DNA from 4 places in the Barrientosiimonas humi genome. Region 1 is predicted to be linked to each of the others. Evidence: riboswitches for the same ligand, from Rfam matches in the RefSeq annotation. Region 1 holds a riboswitch; each other region holds the start of a gene.
What was found. Region 1 has a riboswitch for S-adenosylmethionine ahead of FB554_RS04440 (bifunctional o-acetylhomoserine/o-acetylserine sulfhydrylase). Riboswitches for the same ligand answer to the same signal wherever they lie in the genome.
Positions count from the first base shown of each region.

Region 2: linked by a shared signal. The riboswitch ahead of FB554_RS01310 (MetQ/NlpA family ABC transporter substrate-binding protein) and the one ahead of FB554_RS04440 (bifunctional o-acetylhomoserine/o-acetylserine sulfhydrylase) in region 1 are both predicted to bind S-adenosylmethionine.
Region 3: linked by a shared signal. The riboswitch ahead of FB554_RS11280 (flavin reductase family protein) and the one ahead of FB554_RS04440 (bifunctional o-acetylhomoserine/o-acetylserine sulfhydrylase) in region 1 are both predicted to bind S-adenosylmethionine.
Region 4: linked by a shared signal. The riboswitch ahead of FB554_RS12110 (transporter substrate-binding domain-containing protein) and the one ahead of FB554_RS04440 (bifunctional o-acetylhomoserine/o-acetylserine sulfhydrylase) in region 1 are both predicted to bind S-adenosylmethionine.

Region 1 covers NZ_VFOK01000001.1:936,102-940,697, reverse strand. The annotation lists gene FB554_RS04445 (DsbA family protein) at 1-303, opposite strand, end outside; gene FB554_RS04440 (bifunctional o-acetylhomoserine/o-acetylserine sulfhydrylase) at 428-1,756, opposite strand; SAM riboswitch class IV at 1,825-1,941, opposite strand; gene FB554_RS04435 (DUF445 domain-containing protein) at 2,019-3,293, opposite strand; gene FB554_RS17560 (hypothetical protein) at 3,461-3,877, opposite strand; gene FB554_RS04425 (hypothetical protein) at 4,279-4,596, opposite strand, start outside.
Region 2 covers NZ_VFOK01000001.1:278,022-282,617, forward strand. The annotation lists gene FB554_RS01295 (SDR family oxidoreductase) at 1-649, shown strand, start outside; gene FB554_RS01300 (methionine ABC transporter permease) at 671-1,336, opposite strand; gene FB554_RS01305 (methionine ABC transporter ATP-binding protein) at 1,336-2,412, opposite strand; gene FB554_RS01310 (MetQ/NlpA family ABC transporter substrate-binding protein) at 2,409-3,380, opposite strand; SAM riboswitch class IV at 3,496-3,607, opposite strand; gene FB554_RS01315 (NADH-quinone oxidoreductase subunit A) at 3,701-4,075, shown strand; gene FB554_RS01320 (NADH-quinone oxidoreductase subunit B) at 4,132-4,596, shown strand, end outside.
Region 3 covers NZ_VFOK01000001.1:2,406,078-2,410,673, forward strand. The annotation lists gene FB554_RS11270 (response regulator) at 1-528, shown strand, start outside; gene sfnG (dimethylsulfone monooxygenase SfnG) at 539-1,627, opposite strand; gene FB554_RS11280 (flavin reductase family protein) at 1,683-2,186, opposite strand; SAM riboswitch class I at 2,202-2,292, opposite strand; gene FB554_RS11285 (amidohydrolase family protein) at 2,302-3,546, opposite strand; gene FB554_RS17810 (hypothetical protein) at 3,589-3,711, shown strand; gene FB554_RS11290 (malate dehydrogenase) at 3,760-4,596, shown strand, end outside.
Region 4 covers NZ_VFOK01000001.1:2,577,637-2,582,232, forward strand. The annotation lists gene FB554_RS12100 (amino acid ABC transporter permease) at 1-748, opposite strand, end outside; gene ssuE (NADPH-dependent FMN reductase) at 794-1,855, opposite strand; gene FB554_RS12110 (transporter substrate-binding domain-containing protein) at 1,885-2,844, opposite strand; SAM riboswitch class IV at 3,047-3,161, opposite strand; gene mfd (transcription-repair coupling factor) at 3,395-4,596, opposite strand, start outside.

The sequences.
Region 1 (4,596 bases):
CAGCTGCTCGATGACCGGGAAGATGCCGCCGCAGGCCTCGCACTCGAAGTCGAGGAACTCCACGAGCACCGCCTTGGTGCTGGCGGCGTCGAGCAGGTGCGAGGTCGGCCGCAGCCAGGTGCCGTAGGACAGCCCGGCCGGGTGCTTCAGCGGCGTCGCCTGCGTCGCGCCGCCGGAGCCGGAGGCCCCCGACCCGGACGCAGACGTCCCGGAGCCGCCGCCGGAGCTCGCGTCGTCGCTGCAGCCGGCGAGGGCCAGCGCGCCCAGCACCGAGCCCCCGACGAGCGCGCTGCGCCGGGTCACTCCCCGACCGCGCGTCGTCGGGCGCCAGGCTCGGTCACCGGAAGCGGTTCGTACGTCTGCTGATTCGCTCACCACGCGGCGCACCCTAGGCGGTGCGCCTGAAGACTGGCTGGACGCTCGCTGGTCAGCCCTTCGCGGCGGCGAACCCCTGCTCGAGGTCGGCGATGATGTCGTCGATGTGCTCGATGCCCACCGAGAGGCGCACGAGCCCCGGGGTGACCCCGGCGGCCAGCCGGTCCTCGTCGCCGCCCTGGCTGTGCGTGGTCGAGGCCGGGTGGATGACCAGCGAGCGCACGTCGCCGATGTTCGCCACGTGCGAGTGCAGGGTCACGCCGTCGACGAAGCGCCGACCGGCGTCGATGCCGCCGGCGATCTCGAAGGCGAGCACCGCGCCCGCGCCGCGCGGGGCGTACTTCTGCGCCTGCTCGTAGCTGTCGTCGCCGGGCAGCGAGGCCCAGCGCACCGACTCGACCTGGTCGTGGCCCTGCAGGAACTCCGCGACCTTGCGGGTGTTCTCCAGGTGCCGCTCGATGCGCAGGCTCAGCGTCTCCAGTCCCTGCGCGATGAGGAAGGCGTCGAACGCCGAGCTCGCCGGGCCCAGGTCGCGCAGCAGCTGCACGCGCGCCTTGAGGATGAACGCCAGGTTGGCGCCGAGCTCGCTGCCGACGCCGAGGTCACGGGCGTAGACCAGCCCGTGGTAGCTCTCCTCGGGCGTGTTGTAGTTGGGGAACTTCTCGGGGTCCTTGCCGAAGTCGAAGCTGCCGCCGTCGACGATGACACCGGCGATGGTCGTGCCGTGGCCGCCGAGGTACTTCGTCGCCGAGTGCACCACGATGTCGGCCCCGTGCTCGAGCGGGCGGGTGACGAACGGCGTCGCGATGGTGTTGTCGACCACCAGCGGCACCCCGAGGTCGTGCGCCACCGCGGCCACCCCCTCGATGTCGAGCACCTCGCTCTTGGGGTTGGAGATCGTCTCGCCGAAGAACAGCTTGGTGTTGTCCTTCGCGGCTGCCCGCCACGACTCGGGGTCGTTGGGGTCCTCGACGAAGGTGACCTCGATGCCGTACTTCGGGAGCGTGTACTTCAGCAGGTTGAACGTGCCGCCGTAGAGCGAGGGGCTGGCCACCACGTGGTCACCGGCCTCGGCGATGTTGAGGATGGCCAGCGTCTCGGCCGCCTGGCCGCTGGCGACGAGCAGCGCGGCGACGCCACCCTCGAGGCTCGCGATCCGCTGCTCCACCACGTCGTGCGTGGGGTTCATCAGGCGGGAGTAGATGTTGCCGAACTCCTTGAGCCCGAACAGGTTTGCCGCCTGCTCGGTGTCCTTGAAGACGTACGACGTCGTCTGGTAGATCGGCAGCGCCCGGGCGCCCGTGGTCGGGTCGGGCTCCTGGCCGGCGTGCAGCTGGCGGGTCTCGAAGGACCAGTTGGGGCTGGTGGTCTCGGTGGTCATGGCCGTCTCCTCGCGTCGAACGGTCGCCACCGGCCCGCGCCGGTGGCGGTGCGGGTTCAGGGACTCTGCGCCCGCGCTTGCCGGGCCCTCCCGTCGAGCACCGGCCAGGTCTGTTCCCGGGGCACCCCACCGCGGTGGAGGGTTGCCGGCCAGCGAGCCGGGACTTGGCGCTGGCGCTCTTGACCTGCGTCGAGCGTACGACAGCGTCTTGACGCGCAGGACGCCGCTCTCGCATCGCGAGAAGGGTCGGCGCCGGACCGGGTCAGGCCAGCTGGGTCAGGGCGTGGATGACCAGGCCGACGAGCCCGCCGACGACGGTGCCGTTGATCCGGATGAACTGCAGGTCTCGCCCGACCTGCAGCTCGATGCGGCGGGCGGCCTCGTCGCCGTCCCAGCGCGCCACGGTCTGGGAGATGAGGGTGGAGATCTCGCGGCCGTGGGTCTGCACGACGTAGCCCACGGCGTCGCTGAGCCGGCGCTCGAGCGAGTCGCGCAGGTCGGCGTCGCGCACGACCCGGTCACCGAGGTCGGCGAGGATCACCGCGAGGCGGGTGCGCAGCGGGCCGCCGGGGTCGCCCAGCGCGTCGACGACCGTGCGCTGCACCGACCCCCAGAGCGAGAGCATCCCGTCGGCGACGCCGGGGTGCAGCAGCAGCCGGGCCTTGAGCTGCTCGGCGCGCTGCATGGTCGAGGGGTCGTGCTGCAGGTCCTGCGCGAGCTGGCGCAGCAGGTCGTCGAGCGCGCGCCGGGCGGGGTGCTGCGGCTGGTCGCGCACGTCGGTGAGCCAGCTCATGATCTCGACGTACATGCGGTCGATGACCGTGTCGTCGAGCCACTTGGGCGACCACCAGGGGGCGCGCTCGCCGATGATGCCGGCGATGACGGCCTTGTTGGCCGAGGCCCAGGTGTGCAGCTCGCGGGTGGCGATGTCGACCAGCCCGTGGTGCGAGCCGTCCTCGACCACGCCCTCCAGCAGGCTGCCGGCCACCGGGCTGATCGGCTCGCGGGCCAGACGCGGCAGCAGGAAGTTCTCCAGCAGGGTGCGCACCTCGTCGTCGCGCACCGACCCCACGGCGTGGGCCAGGGTGGGCGCCACCTCCTGCACCACGCGGTCGGCGTTCTCCGGCTGGCGCAGCCACTCCCCCAGGCGCAGCGTGACGTCGGCCTGCGCGAGCCGCTCCTGGACCAGCTCGGGGGTGAGGAAGTTCTCGGTGACGAAGTCCTCCAGGCTCGCGCCGAGCTGGTCCTTCTTGCGCGGGATCAGCGCGGTGTGCGGCACCTTGAGGCCGAGCGGGTGGCGGAACAGCGCGGTCACGGCGAACCAGTCGGCGACCGCACCGACCATCGCGGCCTCGGACGCCGCGTTGACGTATCCCCAGAAGCCGTCGCGGTCCAGGGTGAGCACGAAGATCACCGCGGCCAGGCCGAGCAGCCCCGTCGCGACCAGCCGCATCCGGCGCAGGCCGGCGCGACGCTGCTCGTCGGCCGGGCCCAGCAACGGGCCGGCGACAGCATCAGGGCGGGTGGACTGGGTCACGCTCGAGGTTCCTTCGCGTCACGCGGGACGACAACGGCGGCAACCCTATCCGGCACCACACGGCGCACCGTCGGGCAGCGGCCTGTCACCGGTGCGTCCCGACGCGCAGACGCCGCGCGGGTGGCCCGCGCGGCGTCTGTGATCCGGTCTCCCGGAGCGGTCACGACCTACTTGGCCGTCCAGGCCACCTCGGCGTCGCCGTTGGAATCGTCGTTGAAGACCAGGGAGTACTTGCTCAGGTCGGCGCCCACCGGCACGGCGAATGCCAGCTTCTTGGTCAGCGTGTCGCCGGGGCTCAGCGACTCGACGTCGAGCTTGTCGCTGCCGGAGATCACCGCGTTCAGCACGTCTGCCTTGCACGGGTTTCCGGACTGGTCGGTGAGTCCGAACTTCAGGTAGCTCGCCGTGAAGAAGTCGCCGTCCGAGAGCTTGAGGGTCACCGGGTAGATCACCGTCTGCATCCCCTCCCCCGGGAAGAAGCTGTTGCCGCTGGAGGTGTCGAGGGTGGGCTGACCGAAGCTGATGTCGATCGTCCCGCCGATGCCCTTGCCCTTCTGCACGGTGTTCAGGGGCTTGGCGCTCACGGACCCACGATCGATCGTGTAGGAGCCGGTGTCCTCGCACACACCACCTCCGCTACCGCTGGCCGACGGCGCGGGTGCCGCCGAGCTAGGCGGCACCGACGTGGGCGTCGGCGCTGGCTGCTCGGTGGTCGACGGCGCGGGGGCCGGCGCCTGGCTGGTCGGAGCAGGCTCCTGGGTCTGGCTCGGTGACGGCGGCTGGGACGCAGCCGTGGGAGGCGCGGCGGTCGGCGCCTCGTCCTGGCACGCCGACAAGGTCATGGCGGCGAGGACGGCGGGCACCACGGCCAGGCTGGCTCGGCGGGTCTTGCTCATAGCGTTCGGTTTCCTCTCGGGCGTGCCGGACAGCGCCACGGCTGTCGAGCTGGGTCGTCGTGCATCGGTGTGGCGGTCACGCCACTGGGTCACTTGGCCGTCCAGGCCAGTTCGGCGTCGCCGGAGTTGTAGTCGTCAGCGAAGACGACGCTGTACTTGCTCAGGTCGGCCCCGATCGGGACGGCGAAGGCGATCTTCTTGGTCAGGCTCGAGCCCTCCTGGACGGTTTCGACCTCGAACTGCTCCCCCTTCGGCAGCACCCCGCCGAGGGTGTCCGGCTGACACGGGTTGTCCTGGTCGTCGACGAGCCCGTATGCGAGCCGGGCCACGATGAAGCTGCCGTTGGTGATCTTCATGGTCACCGGGTAGATCACGGTCTGCATGCCGTCACCAGGGAAGTAGCTGTC
Region 2 (4,596 bases), 660 kb from region 1:
CGTCGTCGCCGACCGCGACCAGCAGCGCGCCAGCACCGTCGCGGCCGAGATCGGCGGTCAGGTGTGGCCGATCGACCTGCTCGACACCGACGGCCTCGCGGGGCTGCGCCTCGACTTCGACATCCTCGTCAACAACGCCGGCATGCAGGTCGTCGCGCCGATCCAGGACTTCGACGTCGCGGCGTTCCGGCAGATCCAGCGGCTCATGGTCGAGGCGCCGTTCCTGCTCGTGCGCGCGTGCCTGCCCCACATGTACGACCGCGGATGGGGCCGCGTCGTCAACGTCTCCTCGATCCACGGGCTGGTGGCCTCGCCCTACAAGTCGGCCTACGTCACCGCCAAGCACGCCCTCGAAGGCCTCAGCAAGGCCACGGCGCTCGAGGGCGGCCCGCACGGGGTGACGAGCAACTGCATCAACCCGGCGTACGTCCGCACGGCCCTGGTCGAGGGGCAGATCGACGCCCAGGCGCGGGAGAACGGCATCAGCCGCGAGCAGGTCGTCGGCGACGTCATGCTCGCCAAGTCGGCGATCAAGCGGCTCATCGAGCCGGCCGAGGTGGGCGCGCTGATCGCCTACCTCGCCAGCGACGAGGCCTCGATGATCACCGGTTCGTCGTACGCCATCGACGGCGGCTGGACCGCCGGCTGACCGACCCGCCGGCCGAGATCGCTAGCGCCGCATGACCTTTCGCGACAACGCGTTGCCGGAGAACTGCGCCAGCTGCACCAGCACGATGATCACCACGACCGCCACCCCGGTGACGACCCAGTTGAACCGCTGATAGCCGTACGTGATCGCGAACTGCCCGAGTCCGCCGCCACCGATGGCCCCGGCGATCGCGGTCATGTCGACGACGGCCACGAGCGCGAAGGTGTAACCGAGCACCAGCGGCCCGAGCGCCTCGGGCACCAGCACGGTGCGGATGATCCGCCAGGGCGAGGCGCCCATCGCCTGCGCCGCCTCGATCACGCCGGGGTCGACGGCCACGAGGTTCTGCTCGACGATGCGCGAGATCCCGAACGTCGCGGCCAGCGCCAGCGGGAACAGCACGGCGCGGGTGCCGACGGTCGTGCCCATCACCTGCAGGGTCAGCGGCCCCACGGCGGTGATGAAGATGATGAACGGGATCGGGCGCACGATGTTGACGATCACGTTGAGCACGGTGTGCAGCCCGCGGTGGGCGAGGATGCCGCCGGGCCGCGTGGTCACGAGCAGCACGCCGAGCGCGAGCCCGAGCGCCCCGCCGACGAGCACGGTCACGCCGACCATCAGCAGCGTCTGCAGCAGGGACTCCTGCAGCAGCGGCCCGAGCTGGGCCCAGTCGGTGCTCCCCATCAGGCCGACACCTCCTGCAGCGGTTCGCCCGCCTCGCCCGCCGTACGTCCGTGGTCACCGGCCTCCTCGACCGCACCGATGCCGCGCAGCTCGGCGACCATCCGCTCCACCGCGTCCGGCTCGCCGCGCAGGCTCAGGGTGAACGTCGCGAGCGACTCCTCCTTCATCGAGGTCAGGCCGCCGTGCACGATCTCCAGCTCGACGCCCTGCTCGCTGGCACGGCCGAGCACCGCGCCGAGGCTGCGGCCCGCGGCCACGGTGACGGTGACGATGCGCCCCCGGTGCCGCGCGCGCAGCTGCGCGAGGTCGTCGGCGTCGGGCACCGCGTCGAGCGTGGCGCCGACGAGGCGCCGGGTGGCCCCGGCCGTCGGGTTCGCGAAGATGTCGCGCACCGGGCCGAGCTCGGCCAGGCGCCCCGACTCCAGCACCGCCACCCGGTCGGCCAGGCTGCGCACGACCTCCATCTCGTGGGTGATCACGACGATGGTGATGCCGAGCTCCTCGTTGACGCGGCGCAGCAGCGCGAGCACCTCGCGCGTGGTGTCCGGGTCGAGCGCGCTGGTCGACTCGTCGGCCAGCAGGATCGGCGGGTTGGTGGCGAGCGCCCGGGCGATGCCCACGCGCTGCTTCTGCCCGCCGGACAGCTCCTCCGGATAGGCCCACGCGCGCTCGGTCAGCCCGACGAAGTGCAGCAGCTCGGTGATCCGCCGATAGATCTGCTCCGGCTTCCAGCCGGCGACCTCGAGCGGGTAGGCGACGTTGCCGTACACCGTGCGCGAGCGCAGCAGGTTGAACTGCTGGAACACCATGCCGATGTCGCTGCGCAGCGCGCGGATCTGCTTGGGGCGCAACGAGTTCAGCTGCTGGCCCTGCACGGTGACCGTGCCGCTGGTCGGCAGCTCCAGCCCGTTGATCAGCCGCACGAGCGTGCTCTTGCCGGCACCGGAGAAGCCGATGACGGCGAACACCTCACCCCGGCGTACGTCCAGGGTCACCTCGTCCAGCGCGGTCACCTGCGACCCGCCCCGCGAGAAGGTCTTGCCGACCCGGTCGAGGCTGATGATCGACTCGCTCATGACCCCGCCACGTCCTTCTCGAGCCGGGTCAGGATGCTGCCGAGCTGGTCGGCGGGGCGGTCGACGACGACCGACGTGCCCTTGGACTGCCGCTTCACCGCGGCGACGACCTCGGGGGAGTGGTAGAGCTGGGCGATCTTGCGGTAGGTCGGGTCGTCCTTGTCCTCGGCGCGGGCGACGACGACGTTGATGTAGGGCTCGGCCGCCTTGCTCTTCGGGTCGTCCTGGAACAGCGCCGACTTGGGGTCGAGGTTGCCGTCGAGCGCGAAGTTGTTGTTGACGACCGCACCGTCGACCGACGGCAGCGACGCGACGGTCTGCGCGGCGTCGACCGGCTGCACCGTGACCTTCGAGGCGGCACGGTCGATGTCGGCCGGGGTCGACAGCGCGTTGCCGCCGCCCTTGAGCCTCAGCAGCCCCGCCTGCTGCAGCACGAGCAGCGCCCGCGCCTGGTTGGTGGGGTCGTTGGGGATGGCGATCTTGCCGCCCTGCGGGATCTGGTTCAGCGCCGTGTGCTTCTTGGAGTACAGCGGCAGCGGCACGACCTGGGTCGACCCGATCGGGGTGAGGTCCTGGTTGTCGTTGCTGTTGTAGCTCGCGAGGAACTGCAGGTGCTGGAACAGGTTGAGGTCGGTCTGCCCCTGCGCCAGCGCGGGGTTGGGCTGGGTGTAGTCGGAGAACGACACGAGCTTGATCTCGATGCCGTTCTCGCGGGCCAGCCGCTGCAGCGGCGGCCACCACTCCGCACTCGCCTCGGTGGTGCCGATGGTGACCTCGCGCGGCTCGTCGGCCGAGGCGCTGCCGCCGTCGTCCGCGGTCGCGCGGCCCAGGCCGAACCCGGCCGCTAGCGCGACGACGAGGCCGCCGGCGGTGATCGCCGTGCGCACACCCCGCCCGCGCGACCCGGGGTACGGCGGCAGCGGCGGGATCTGGCCCGTCGCGTCCGCGCCGGAAGAGGGGGAAGACATGTCGGAGGCACTCCTCGAGAAACAGCACGCCAGGACCTTCTGCCGCGTCTCCTCCTCCGCACGGGCTCGCAGGCTCACCCGTCCGGCATCGTCGACCGCGGCACAATCGCCGGCGCGAATGTGCTTGTCCGACAGGGCTGTCGGACCGGGTCTCACCTGGAGCACCCCGCCACATCCGTGAGGGTTGCCGCCCAGCCAGCCAGGGCTTGTCGCTGGGTCTCTCGACCGCCGTCCACGTTATGCATCGCATAAGGAGAGGTCAAAACGAGCGGGGGTGACCTCCCTCACCGACCGGCAGCGGCTCGTTAGGCTCTGGTCCCGTGAAGGGTCCCCTCGTCGGCTATCTCGTCGTCGTCGTCGTCGCGCTCGCCGGAGTGCTGCTGTTCGGCGCGGCGATGCTGATGCGTCGGCTCCTGGCGCCGGTGTCGCAGACGCCGGCCCGGCTGACGACGTACGAGTCCGGCGTCGACCCGGTCGGTCAGGGCTGGTCCCAGTCGCAGGTGCGCTACCTCGGATTTGCTTTCCTCTACGTCGTTTTCGCGGTCGACGCGGTCTACCTCTTCCCGTGGGCGACGGTGCTGCGTGACGCCGACCTCGGGGTCGCGAGCCTGGTCGAGATGGGCATCTTCATCGGCGTGCTGGTCGTGGGGCTCGCGCACGCCGCGCGCCGCGGCCTGCTGAGGTGGACCCCGTGACCGTCGACCTGCCCACCCCGCGCGTCGGCCCGCTCCAGGCCGCCGCGCCCAAGCCGATGCGGCTGATCCTCAACTGGGGGCGGCGCTACTCGCTGTGGGTCTTCAACTTCGGGCTCGCCTGCTGCGCCATCGAGTTCATCGCCGGCAGCATGGCGCGGCACGACTTCATCCGGCTCGGCGTCATCCCGTTCGCCCCCGGCCCGCGCCAGGCCGACCTGATGGTCGTCTCCGGCACGGTCACCGACAAGATGGCGCCGGCCGTGCGCCGGCTCTACGACCAGATGCCCGAGCCGAAGTACGTCATCTCCTTCGGCGCCTGCTCCAACTCCGGCGGCCCCTACTGGGACTCCTACTGCGTCACCAAGGGCGTCGACCAGCTGATCCCGGTCGACGTCTACGTGCCCGGCTGCCCGCCCCGCCCCGAGGCGCTGCTGCACGGCATCCTCGTGCTGCAGCAGCAGATCGCCGAGGAGCGCCTGACCACCCGGTCGTACGCCGACCGGCGCCGCTTCGCCGGCGCG
Region 3 (4,596 bases), 1.5 Mb from region 1:
GGGGTCGAGGCGCTGGAGGCGATCCGGCGCGAGCGGCCCGACGTGGCGCTGCTCGACATCCGCATGCCCAAGCTGGACGGCCTCGCGGTCAACCGGCAGGTCGCCGGCCAGACCCGGGTCGTCATCGTCACGACGTTCGACCACGACGACTACGTCGACACCGCCCTGGCCGACGGCGCGGTCGGCTTCCTGCTGAAGGACTCCGGACCCGACCTGCTGGTCTCGGCGATCCGCGCGGCGGCCAGCGGGGACGCGCTCATCAGCCCCGAGCTGACCGTGCGTCTGCTGCAGCGCACCCGCGCCGCCGGCTCGTCCGCGCCCGCCGTGCCCGGCGTCGCCGACCTGTCCGAGCGGGAGCTGGACGTCGCGCGCCTGGTGGCGCGCGGACGTACCAACTCCGAGGTGGCGGCCGAGCTGTTCATCTCGCTCGGCACGGTCAAGACCCACCTCGGCAGCATCCAGACCAAGCTGGGCGTGCGGAACCGGGTGGAGATCGCCGCCCGGATGTGGGAGTCGGGCCAGGTCTGATCCAGCCTGGTCAGGCGGCGCCGCGCTCGGCGTCGGCCTCGCCCTCGAGCTCGCGCACCAGCGGGATGACCTCCTTGCCGAAGCGCTCGACCTCCTCCTGCACGTGCAGGAAGCCGACGAGCAGCAGGTCGACGCCGACCTTCTTGTACTCGACGATGCGGCGGGCGACCTGCTCGGGCGTGCCGACGAGGCCGGTCTTGAAGCCGTCGTTGTACTGCACCAGGTCCTTGAAGTCGGAGCCGGCCCACATGCCCTTGCCGTCCGAGCTGGCCTTGCCGGCCTGCTTCACGGCCTCGCCGAACGCCTTGACCTTGTCCTCGTCGGCGTTGTCGATGATGTCCTGCACCACCTGGCGGGCCTCGTCCTCGGTGTCGCGCACGACGGCGAACCCGTTGAGCCCGAAGCCCGGCCGGCGGTCGTGCTCCTGGCCGTAGCCGGAGACCTCCTCGACCTGGTCGCGCACGTCCTCGACGGTGTTGCCGTTCATGAAGTACCAGTCCGACAGGCGGCCGGCCATCTTGCGGGCGCTGGTGGAGTTGCCGCCCTGGAAGACCTCCGGCGGCGTGCTCGGCTGGGGGCGGAAGGTGAGGTCGCGGGTGCGGTAGAAGTCGCCGCGGAAGGTGAAGTCGTCGGTGCTCCAGGCGCCCTTGAGCACCTCGATGAACTCCTCGGAGCGGCGGTAGCGCTCCTCGTGGTCCAGCCACGGCTCACCGAGGTTGGTGAACTCCTGCTTGAACCAGCCCGACACGACGTTGAGCGCGAACCGGTCGTTGCTCCACTCCTGCGCGGTCGCCGCGAGCTTGGCGAGCACCGCCGGCTGCCAGAAGCCCGGGTGGACGGCCGCGATGACCTTCAGCTTCTCGGTGTTGGCGAGCAGCAGCTGCGAGAACGAGGTCGACTCGTGCTGGGCGTCGGCGCCGTAGGACGCGAGGTAGCGCACCTGCGTCAGGGCGTACTCGAAGCCGTTCTGCTCGGCCACGCGCGCCGTGTCGATGTTGTACGCCGGTGAGTGGTTCGTGCGCTGCGGCAGCGTGCTCACGACGAGACCACCGGACACGTTGGGCACCCAGTAGGCGAACTTCAGAGGGTCGACAGACATGCGTGAAACTCCTTGTGGGGTTTGGGTTCTCGAGGTCCGGTGCGCTGCGCGCGACTCAGTCGAGCGCGCGGTAGACCGCGTCGTGGTGCACCAGCGGACGCACGCCCTCGGCGCGCTCGAGGTCGGTGACCTCCGCCGTCACGACGAGGCTGTCGCCGGCCTCCAGCACGCCGACCACGGCGGCCGACAGGCGCAGCACCGGGTCGGTGAGCGCGGGCAGCTCGTCGGCGTGCCAGCGCCAGGTGCCGTCGTAGGCGAACCGCTGGCTGCGGTCGGCGGAGAAGCGGCGGGCGAGGTCAGCCTGCCCGTCGGCGAGCAGGTGCAGGGCCACCCGGCCGGACTGCTCGATCGTCGACCGGCTCGAGCTGGTGAGGTTGAGGTTGAACGACACCAGCGGCGGGTCCACCGACACCGACACCACGGAGATCGCGGTGAAGCCGACCGGCTGACCAGCGTGCGAGCTGGTGATGACCCAGGCGCTGCTGGCCGCCTGCCGGAAGGCCGGGCGCAGGTCGATCGGGGCGTCTCGTCGGGGCAGCACGGTGAGGGGTTGTGACATCGCGGAGCGTCCTCTCGGCCATCGGTCCTGGCGTTAGCACCTTCCTCGGGCGAGGCGGTTGCTGCGGCGTCGACGAGCCAGGTCTCTCAGCCGCTCTGGATGGGATAACGAGACGTTATTGAGAGGTCCGCCAGTCGGGCAAGCCCTGTCCAGCACCTGGGACCAGGGCCAGCCCGTCGGCCACCACGCGTCCGGCGTGGATCACCGTGCGGTCGGTGCCGCGGTCCATCACCGCCGAGGTCACGGTCTCGCCGTCGACCAGCAGCAGCTCGGCCGGGTGGCCCACCTCGAGACCGGGCCGGTCGGCGACGCCGCCAAGCCGCGGCGCGGTCGCGTCGAGCACCGCCGCGCCGCCCACGGTCGCGATCGCGACGCAGTGCTCGATGAGCTCGTCGGCCCGGAAGCCGTGGGTGAACGCCAGCTGCCAGGTGCGGTCGAGCATGTCCGCGTTGCCGTAGGGCGACCAGTAGTCGCGCTGCCCGTCCTCCCCCAGCCCCACGCGTACGCCCGCCTCGGCGAGCGCCGTCAGCGGCAGTCCCTGCTGCCTGGCCGGGGCGACGGTGGCCATCGCGATGTCGAGCTCGGCGAACGTCTCGACCAGCCGCCGGGTGGTGGCCTCGTCGACCGAGCCGAGGTCGTACGCGTGGGACATCGTGACCTGCCCCTGCATGCCGAGCGCGCGCACCCGCTCGATCACCAGGTCGGTGCTGAACACCCCGAGGTGCCCGGGCTCGTGCAGGTGAATGTCGATCGGGACCTGGTATCGCTCGGCCAGCTTGAAGACCACGTCGAGGTGGCCCTTGGGGTCGCGGTCGAGCGTGCACGGGTCGATGCCGCCCATCACGTCGGCGCCCTGGCGCAGCGCCTCCTCGAGCAGCGGAACCGTCCCCTCCTCGCGCAGCAGCCCCGCCTGCGGGAAGGCGATGACCGCGACGTCGCAGCGGCCCGCGTGGGTCTCTTTGGCCCGGCGCACCGCGTCGAACCGCTCGAGCCCGGCGTCGACGTCGATCTGGGCGTAGGAGCGAACCCGCGTCGCGCCGCGGGCGATCATCCGGCCGAGGGTCAGCTCTGCCCGCTCGGCGACCGGCAGCTCTGCCGAGCGCCAGTTGGCGCGGTCGTTCATCACCATCGGCCAGATGCCCGGCGAGCCGGTGTGCTCGCGGAACGGCAGCCCGATGCGGGTGGAGTCCAGGTGCACGTGCACGTCGGAGAACGACGGCAGCAGCAGCCGGCCGCGTCCCGGCACCACCTGCGGCTCGACCCCCTCGGGCAGCGCGGCCACGATCCGGCCGTCGAGGACGGCGACGTCGGTCGCGCTCCGGCCCCACGGGCGTACGTCGGTGATGAGCAGGGCGGTCATGCGGGCTCCTCGTCGGTGGGCTCGGTGCGGGGTCCGGGGGTGGTGGGCCAGACGGTAGCCGCCGAGGTAAGCCTCGACGCCCGCGTGGTGATCGTCGCGCTGATGACGCTGACGGGGTCGTTCGTGCTCGCGGCACTCCTGGCCCAGAGCGTGATCCACCTGTGAGGTAGCGTCCGAAGCATCCGTAACCGCCTCGCCCGAAGGGGAGACCCCGTGAGCACCACGCCCGTCAAGGTGGCCGTCACCGGCGCCGCCGGCAACGTCAGCTACAGCCTGCTGTTCCGCATCGCGAGCGGTGCGATCTTCGGCCCGGACCGCCCCGTGGAGCTGCGGCTGCTCGAGGTCACTCCGGCGCTCAAGGCGCTCGAGGGCGTCGTCATGGAGCTCGACGACTCGGCGTTCCCGCTGCTCGCTGGCGTCGAGACCGGCGACGACCCCAACAAGGTCTTCGACGGGGTCAACCTCGCCCTGCTGGTCGGCGCGAAGCCGCGCGGCCCGGGCATGGAGCGCGGCGACATGCTGAAGGACAACGGCGGCATCTTCGCCCCGCAGGGCAAGGCGCTGAACGACGTGGCGGCCGACGACGTGCGCGTCGTCGTCACCGGCAACCCGGCCAACACCAACGCGCTCATCGCGATGAACAACGCGCCCGACATCCCGAACGAGCGGTTCAGCGCGCTCACCCGCCTGGACCACAACCGCGCGATCGCCCAGCTGGCCGCGAAGACCGGTGCGAGCGTGACCGAGATCAGCAACATGACGATCTGGGGCAACCACTCGGCGACGCAGTACCCCGACCTGTTCCACGCCAAGGTCAAGGGTCAGGTCGCGGCCGAGGCCGTGGGCGACCAGGCCTGGATCGAGGACACCTACATCCCGACCGTCGCCAAGCGCGGCGCGGCGATCATCGACGCCCGCGGCGCGTCGTCGGCGGCCTCGGCCGCGGCGGCCACCATCGACCACGCGCGCGACTGGTTCGCCGGCACGGCGCAGGGCGACTGGACCTCGATGGCGGTGCCGAGCGACGGGTCGTACGGCGTCGCCGAGGGC
Region 4 (4,596 bases), 1.6 Mb from region 1:
CGAGCACCGACACGATCGAGGTGCCCTTGAAGAGGCTGATCACCTCGTTGGTCGCGTTGGGCAGGATCGAGCGCATCGCCTGCGGAAGGACGATCCGGAAGAACTGACGACGGCGCGAGAGCCCTAGTGCCGCAGCCGCTTCCAGCTGCCCCTGGTCGACCGAGCCGATGCCTGCGCGGACGATCTCGGCGGAGTAGGCGGCCTGGTGCAGGGTCAGGCCGAGCACGGCCGCGCCCATCGCCCCGATGGCGGTGCTGGAGTCGATGGTGACCAGCTCGGGGCCGAACGGGACGCCGAAGCCCAGGCGCGGGTAGAGGTAGGCGATGTTGAACCAGAACAGCAGCTGGACGATGAGGGGGACCGACCGGAAGACCCAGACATAGGTCCAGGCGGCGCCGCGCAGCACCGGGCTGCCCGACAGGCGCATCGCGGCGAGCACGACGCCGAGGGCGAACCCGAGGACGGTGCCGAGCACGGTCAGCCAGATGGTGATGCCCAGCGCGTTGATGACCGTCCGGGAGAACAGGTAGGACCCGACCGTGCCCCACTCCCACGCGGGGTTGGTCACGAGGCCGTTCACCAGCTGCGCGAGCAGCACGGCCACCACGGCGGTGGCCACCCAGCGCCACGGGTTGCGGCGCGGGACGACGGTCAGGGACGAGCTGCTCGCCGGCGCCTCGGCACGCGGCGGCGGGGCGGCCGCGGCGTCGCGCGCGGGGCCTGCGCGCAAGGTGGACGAGGTTGACATGGGTTCTCCTTCAACGGGATTCGGCTGAGAGCGGCGGGGACCGACTCAGCTGGCGAGGGTCTGCACCGAGGTGACGAGGGGCTTCTCGAAGGCGAGGTGGCCGAGCTCCTCGGGGTCGGCGTGCAGGTCGAACTGGGGGGCGTAGCCGGCGGCGAGGTAGAGCCCCCGCGCCTCGGGCTGGCGGGGCCCGGTGGTGAGGAAGATGCGGTGGTACCCGAGGCGCCGGGCCTGCTCCTCCAGCTCCTGCAGGACACGACGACCGAGGCCTTGCCGGCGGGCGTGGTGGGCGGTCCACATCCGCTTGACCTCGGCGACGCCCGGTTCGCGCCGGCGGATCGCACCGCCCGCGACCACCACGCCGGCGCGCTCCAGCACGACGAACGCACCGTGCGGGGCGTCGAAGTCGGTCACCGGCACCTCGACCAGGCGCTCGTTGACGCTGTCGCGGGCGTAGCGGGTGCCGTACTCCACCTGCAGCTCCTCCAGCAGCGGGCGCAGCACGGGGTCGTCGACGGGCACGACGCGCGCGGTCACCTCGGCCGGCCGGTCGGTCGCGGGGGCAGCAGCCTCCGCCGGCCGCCCCTCGAGGCGGGCGACGAACGCCGAGGCGACGGCGCCCAGGGCGGCGAGCACCTCAGGGGCGAGCACGGCTCCGCCGCCCTCGTGCAGGCGCACCTGCTCGGCGAGGACGAACCGCCCGCCCCCGACGTACGCCGGCTGCAGCGACCGCAGGACCGGCGCCAGCGCGTAGTCACCGACCAGGGCGTGCGCCAGGCTGCCCCCGGTGACCAGCGGCAGGACCGCCTTGCCGGACAGCGCGTCCCGCGGCAGCAGGTCGAGGAACGCCTTGAGGAGACCGGAGAACGACGCGCGGTAGACGGGCGTGCCGACGATGACGGCGTCGGCCCGCTCGATCGCGGCGACCGCGTCGGCCACCGCCGGCGCCGTGGGGTCGGCGCGCAGCAGCGGCTCGGCCGGGAGGTCACGCAGGGCGATGGCCTGCACCTGGTGGCCACGCACCGCGGCGCGCCGGGCGACGTGGTCGACGACGGCGTCGGTGCGCGACGGTGCGGTCGGGCTGCCGGTGATCGTGGCGATGAGTGCCATGTGCGGATTCCCTTTGTTCCGAAGGCGATTCAGGACTTGGGCAGACCGGGCGGGTTGACCAGGGAGCGCGGCACGGCGTCGGCCTGCACGCCCCAGCGGTCGAGCACGGCGCGATAGCTGCCGTCGGCGATCGCTGCGTCGACCGCGGCGGCGAAGGCGGGCGCGAGACCCGACCCCTTCTTGCTCAGCACGCCGATGAGTCCCTGCCGCGACCCGCCGCCGGAGAAGCGGCCGATCTCGACCGTCTGCTTCGCGGTGTCGATGTGGTAGCGCACGTTGGGGCTCGGCCCGACGTAGGCGTCGATCTGGCCCGACTGCAGCGCGAGATAGCGATCAGCCGGGTTCTGGTAGTAGCGGATCGTCGCCCGGGGCCGCCCCGCCTTGACGTTGGCGGCGTTCCAGTCGACCAGGATCTTCTCCTGGTTCGTGCCGGACCCGACGGCGAGCGTGCGCCCCGCGATGTCGGCCCCCGACCGCACCCGCCAGGTGGCGCCCTTCTTGGCCTCGACCGAGATGTCGTCCTTGCGATAGGTGGCGAAGTCGTACTTGGCCTTGCGCTCCTCGGTCACGGTGACGTTGGACAGCACCGCGTCGAAGGTGCCGGCGTCGACCTTGAGGAAGAGGTTCTCCCAGGAGGTGACCGGCTGCTCGACGCGCAGGCCGAGGATCTCGGCGAGCAGCCGCGCGAGGTCGACCTCGACCCCGGTCGGTGTCGTGTTGTCCTCGGCGAGGAAGGCCAGCGGCGGGGTGCCGCCACCGCCCGCGGCGTTGCCGATGACGATGCTGCCGCGCTCGCGCACGGCGGCCGGGAGCCGGGCGGCCGCCGCCGCGTTCTTCGCGCCGGTCACGCGCTGCGCGCCGCTGCTGGAGCCCGCCGCGCGGGTCGCGGCGTTGCCGGGGTCGGCGCACCCGGCGAGGGCGCCCCCGGCGAGCAGGGTCAGGCCGCCGGCGAGCAGGGTGCGGCGGTCGAGAGAAGGGTTGGACGTCACGGAGGGTTCCTTCGGACGGACCGGCGGGCGGGCGTACGCTCGCGGCAGCCGGTGCGGGATCGCCGACCTGTCGGCGGATCCCCTTGCAGGACAGGGACTTTCGGGGTCTACCTGTCAGCGACAGAGGTCGCTTGCCACCTGCAGCAGATCGATGTGGCGACGGCGCACGAGGGCCTGGTTGCCGTTCATCCGTGAGTCTCCTGGATCGCGCTTGCGCGGCCGCTGCTGCGACCGAGCCAGGTCGTCACCCGGAGCACCCCACCGCGTCGGAGGGTTGCTGGCCAGCGAGCCGGGGCTTCGCGCTGACGCTCAAGACCTAACGAGAGATTATGGAATCCATTGCGTGGCGACAAGGAGGCCCCGCGGTCGTCTCGCCTGTCGAGAGCCCCACCACCCGGACAGGACCCCACCCGGCCACGAGACCCACCCCCACCCGGGCATGAAGCCGGGTTACGTGCGTTTGACCTCAATGCATGGGGGTCAAATGCACGTAACCCGGTTTCATGCGGAGTTGCGGGGGTCCGAGGGGCGGGGCGGGGGCGGGGGCGGGTCAGGCTGCGGCGGCGCTGTCGAGCAGCACCTGCTCGATCAGCTGGCGTGCCCACTGCAGCACCTCGGTGTCGCGCAGCGGGCGGCCGCCGACGGCGGCGGTGCGCGGGGCGGGCACCAGGATCTGGTGCATCGCCTCGCGGATGACCGTCCCCTTGTAGAGCCGCTGCAGCCGCAGCGCCTGGCTCTCGCGCAGGTCGACCGGGGAGAACCGCACGTTCTTGCCCTGCACCGCGATGTCGCTGATGCCGGCGCGGCGGGCCACCGTGCGCAGCCGCGCCACCTCGATGAGGTGCTGGGCCGGCTCCGGAGGCGTGCCGTAGCGGTCCTCCAGCTCCTCCACGATCGCGGCGAGCGCCGCCTCGTCCTCGACGGTCGCGAGCTTCTTGTACGCCTCCAGCCGCAGCCGCTCCCCCGGCACGTAGTCGTGCGGCAGGTGGGCGTCGACCGGCAGCTCGATCTTCACCTCCGACGGCGGCTTCTCGGCCGTGCCGTCGGAGCGGAAGTCGGCGACCGCCTCGCCGACCATGCGGACGTACAGGTCGAAGCCGACGCCGGCGATGTGGCCGGACTGCTCACCGCCGAGCAGGTTGCCCGCGCCGCGGATCTCCAGGTCCTTCATCGCGACCTGCATGCCCGCGCCGAGGTCGGTGTGGCTGGCGATCGTCTCGAGCCGGTCGTGCGCGGTCTCGGTGAGCGGCTTGTCGGGCGGGAACAGGAAATAGGCGTACGCCCGCTCGCGGCCGCGCCCGACGCGTCCCCGCAGCTGGTGCAGCTGGGAGAGGCCGAGCACGTCGGAGCGCTCGACGATGAGGGTGTTGGCGTTGGAGATGTCCAGGCCGGTCTCGACGATCGTGGTGCAGACCAGCACGTCGGAGCGGCGCTCCCAGAAGTCGACGACGACCTCCTCGAGCCGCTGCTCGCTCATCTTCCCGTGCGCTGTGGTGATGCGGGCCTCGGGCACCAGCTCGCGCAGCCGGGCCGCGGCCTTCTCGATCGACTGCACCTTGTTGTGCACGAAGAAGACCTGTCCCTCGCGCATCAGCTCACGCCGGATCGCCGCGGTGATCTGCTTCTCGTCGTACCCGCCGACGAAGGTCAGGACCGGGTGCCGCTCCTCGGGCGGCGTTGCGAGAGTAGACATCTCGCGGATGCCGGTGACCGCCATCTCGAGCGTGCGCGGGATCGGCGTGGCCGACATGG